2 regions of the Duganella sp. CY15W genome follow, and region 1 is predicted to be linked to the other one. Evidence: predicted binding sites of a transcription regulator. Region 1 holds the regulator's gene; the other holds the start of a gene.
The links. Region 1 encodes HrcA, which represses chaperone genes, less so after heat shock. Its sites were predicted from a motif close to TTAGCACTCNNNNNNNNNGAGTGCTAA; they were not measured.
Positions count from the first base shown of each region.

Region 2: a site for HrcA is predicted at 956-982, ahead of groES (co-chaperone GroES). Genes of this name have one in related genera too.

Region 1 is NZ_WWCQ01000003.1:102,978-105,181, reverse strand. Features, by position in the region: gene fur (ferric iron uptake transcriptional regulator) at 184-612, shown strand; gene hrcA (heat-inducible transcriptional repressor HrcA) at 644-1,660, opposite strand; gene GTP58_RS15410 (HAD family hydrolase) at 1,709-2,204, opposite strand, start outside.
Region 2 is NZ_WWCQ01000003.1:909,608-911,811, reverse strand. Features, by position in the region: gene GTP58_RS19095 (beta-galactosidase) at 1-61, shown strand, start outside; gene GTP58_RS19090 (SDR family oxidoreductase) at 71-844, shown strand; gene groES (co-chaperone GroES) at 1,067-1,357, shown strand; gene groL (chaperonin GroEL) at 1,405-2,204, shown strand, end outside.

The DNA.
Region 1 (2,204 bases):
TGGTCGAGCGGAAGTGCTGCAAAACGCTATATCATAAAGCACCCTGTCCGCGACGGGGTAATTCTTTGTAACTGTAAAATTCCTACAAGAAACTTATGCCGGTCCGCAAGCACGTGCGGCCAGCGTCGGAGTGCGTTAAACTAGCGCCTAGCTAACCGCCAACCACACTATAGAGTTTCCAACATGGGTAATAATCCTACCGATCTGAAGGCCAGCGGCCTCAAAGCCACGCTGCCACGCATTAAAATCCTGGATATTTTCCAGAACAGCGAAGTGCGCCACCTGACCGCCGAGGATGTCTACAAAATCCTGCTGGCGGACAATATGGATGTGGGCCTGGCCACCGTCTACCGCGTGCTGACCCAGTTCGAGCAGGCCGGCCTGCTGAACCGCAACCACTTCGAAACCGGCAAAGCCATCTTTGAGCTGAACGCGGGCTCGCACCATGACCACCTGGTGTGCGTCGATTGCGGCCGCGTGGAAGAGTTTTACGACGAAGCGATTGAAGAGCGCCAGCATGCGATTGCCCAGGAGCGCGGCTTCAAGATCGCCGAACACGCGCTGGCGATTTACGGCAACTGCACCAAGACCGCCTGCCCGCACCGTCCTTGATTCCTGCCCCGCCCGGCAAGGCGGGGTACATTTAATTGTGGCTCAGCGCGTTGGACAGCAGCTTGGCCGTAATATCCACAATCGGGATCACGCGCTCGTAGGCCATCCGCGTCGGGCCGATCACGCCCAGCGTGCCGACGATCTTGCCGTTGGCCGTGTACGGCGCCGTCACCACACTCATCTCATCCATCGGCACCAGGCTGGATTCGCCGCCGATGTAGATTTGCACGCCGCTGGCTTTGCTCGACACATCGAGCAGCTGCATCAGTCCGGTCTTCTGCTCGAACATATCGAACATCTGGCGCAGTGAGCTCATATTCGACGACAAATCGCTGACCGACAGCAGGTTGCGCTCACCCGCGATGACCATATTGTCGCTGTCATCCGTCATCGCCTCGCTGCCCGCTTCCACTGCCACCTGCATCAGGCGGCCCATGTCATCGCGCAGCTGGCGCAGTTCCGTCTGCAGGCGCGCATGCACCTCATCGAAGGCCAGGCCGCCGTAATTCTGGTTGATGTAATTGGCCGACTGCACCAGCTGCGCCGGGCTGTAATCCACATCCGTCAACAGCAGGCGGTTCTGCACATCGCCGTTCGGCGCCACGATCACCAGCAGGATGCGCTTCTCGCCCAGGCGCAGGAACTCGATCTGCTGGAACACCGATTCACGGCGCGGGCTCAGCACCACGCCGGCAAACTGCGACAGCGAGGACAGCATCTGCGCCGCATTGGTAATCATCTTCTGCGGCTGCGGCGACTGCAGGCGCAGCTGCGCGCCCACGGCCTGCTCGTCGAGGTGCTGCACGGTCAGCAGGGTATCGACAAAGATCCGGTAGCCGCGCGGCGTCGGCACCCGGCCGGCCGAGGTATGCGGGCTGGCCACATAGCCCAGCTCTTCCAGGTCCGCCATGATGTTGCGGATGGTGGCCGGCGACAGCTCCAGCCCGGAGATTTTGGAGAGCGCACGCGAGCCCACCGGCTGGCCGTCCGCGATATAGCGTTCGACCAGGGCCTTGAGCAGGGTTTGTGCGCGGGTATCGAGTTGCATACTAAATATCAGTGATTGCCGGTGAAGATGTTCTGCCTATTATGCACGTCAATGCTGCATCTGCCCACGTATCCAGGCCAGCAGCTCGTCAAACGTGGCGCAAATCGCATCCGGCGTCACGCCCGCGTCCAGGTGGGCCGTGCTGCCGTGGCGGTTCATCCAGACCGCGCGCAGGCCGGCGCCCTGGGCGCCCTGCACGTCCAGCCGCAGGTCGTCGCCGACGTAGACGGCATCCTGCGGCGCCACGCCCATGGCCTCGCACGCGGCGCGGAAGATGTCCGGGTCCGGCTTGGCGCGGCCAAACGTGGACGAGGACAGCTGGTATTCAAAGTGGTGGTCCATGCCGATCACTTCAAGGTCGGCATTGCCATTGGTGATCACGCCCAGGCGCAGCATGCCCTGCAGCAGCGGCAATACCGGCAGCACATCGTCAAACGGCGTCACGCGGTTGCGCTGCACGGCAAAATGCTGCATCGAGCCTTCGATGTGGACCGGATCCTCGCCGGCCTCGGCAAAGATCTCGGCCAGCGCTTCGCGGCGCAGC
Region 2 (2,204 bases), 810 kb from region 1:
AATGGCCACGGTGCGCGCCGTCCGCGTGATTCCCGTGTACCAGCTGCGCATCACCCCATAAGGAGTAGTCATGTCTGAACGCCTCAAAGGCAAAGTCGCCATCGTCACCGGTTCCACCCAAGGCATAGGTCTGGCCATCGCGCGCCGTTTTGCCGCCGAAGGCGCCATGGTCACCCTCAACAGCCACCGCGACGATGAAGCCGCGCAGGCCATCACCGCCGAACTGGGACCGCAGCGCAGCCTGTTCGTGCACGCCGACGTGGCCGACCGCGCCGCCATGGAGACGCTGGCCGCGCGCACCATCGAGCGCTTCGGCAAGGTCGATATCCTCATCAACAACGCCGGCATGAATGTGTTTGACGATCCGCTCGCGCTCAGCGAGGAAGACTGGAAGCGCTGCTTTGCGGTGGACCTGGAGGGCGCGTGGAATGGCGCGCGCGCCGTGCTGCCGTCGATGCTGGCGCAAGGCGCGGGCAGCATCGTCAATATCGCCTCGGTACACGGCCACAAGATCATCCCCGGCTGCTTCCCCTACCCGGTAGCCAAGCATGCGCTGATCGGCATGACGCGCGCGCTGGGCCTGGAGTACGCGGCGCGCGGCATCCGCGTCAATTCGATTTCGCCGGGCCTGATCGTCACCGACATGATCGAACGCCACTTCGCCGCCTGCCCGGACCCGCAGGCGGAACGCGAGCGCCAGGCCGCCCTGCTGCCTTGCAAGCGCTTGGGTAAGCCGGAAGAAGTCGCCGCCACCGCCCTGTTCCTGGCCAGCGACGAAGCACCCTTCATCAACGCCACCGACATCCTGATCGACGGCGGCCGCTCACAGTTGTACCACGAGTAACATTTCCAGACCACGTAGCAGCGCTTTTTTGCGCTGCGCGTGGTCAAATCCCGCATTTTTTGACCGCTCGCAAGGCATGTGCCTTGAAATGCAACAAGGTCGTCCCTATAATTGGCACTCGATGCGATGGAGTGCTAACAACCTCATCGTTAATATTTCCGTCGTAGCAATCTGATTGAAACGACAACAAACTGTACCATTGTTAAAATTAAGGAGTTTTGTATGAACCTTCGCCCTTTGAACGATCGCGTAATCGTCAAACGCCTCGACCAGGAAACCAAAACTGCGTCCGGCCTGATCATCCCTGATGCTGCTGCTGAGAAGCCAGATCAAGGCGAAGTGCTGGCAGTTGGCAATGGCAAGATCCTCGACGACGGCAAAGTACGTCCTCTGGATGTCAAAGTAGGCGACCGCGTCCTGTTCGGCAAATACGCCGGCCAGACCGTCAAGATCGACGGCCAGGAACTGATGGTCATGCGCGAAGAAGACATCATGGCGATCGTCACCAAGTAAGACTTGGCCGAACCGATCCCACTTAATACCTCACAGGAGTAAATAACATGGCAGCTAAAGAAGTAATCTTCGGCGACGCAGCGCGCGCCAAAATGGTTGAAGGCGTTAACATTCTGGCTAACGCAGTCAAAGTCACCCTGGGCCCGAAAGGCCGTAACGTGGTACTGGAGCGCTCGTTCGGCGCCCCAACCGTGACCAAGGACGGTGTTTCGGTCGCCAAGGAAGTCGAACTGAAAGACAAGCTGCAGAACATGGGCGCGCAGATGGTCAAGGAAGTCGCTTCCAAGACTTCGGACAACGCCGGTGACGGCACCACCACCGCAACCGTGCTGGCACAAGCCCTGGTTCGCGAAGGCATGAAGTTCGTTGCCGCCGGCATGAACCCAATGGACCTGAAACGCGGTATCGACAAAGCTGTTGCCGCCACCGTTGAGCAGATCGCTGCCATCGCCCGTCCATGCACCACCACCAAAGAAATCGCCCAGGTTGGTTCGATCTCGGCCAACTCGGACCACTCGATCGGCGAGCGTATCGCTGAAGCGATGGAAAAAGTCGGCAAAGAAGGCGTGATCACCGTGGAAGACGGCAAATCGCTGAACGACGAGCTGGACATCGTTGAAGGTATGCAGTTCGACCGCGGCTACCTGTCGCCATACTTCATCAACAACCAGGACAAACAAGTTGCCGCTCTGGACAACCCATTCGTTCTGCTGTGCGACAAGAAAATCTCGAACATCCGTGACCTGCTGCCGATCCTGGAACAGATCGCCAAATCGGGCCGTCCACTGCTGATCATCGCTGAAGACATCGAAGGCGAAGCACTGGCAACCCTGGTGGTCAACAACAT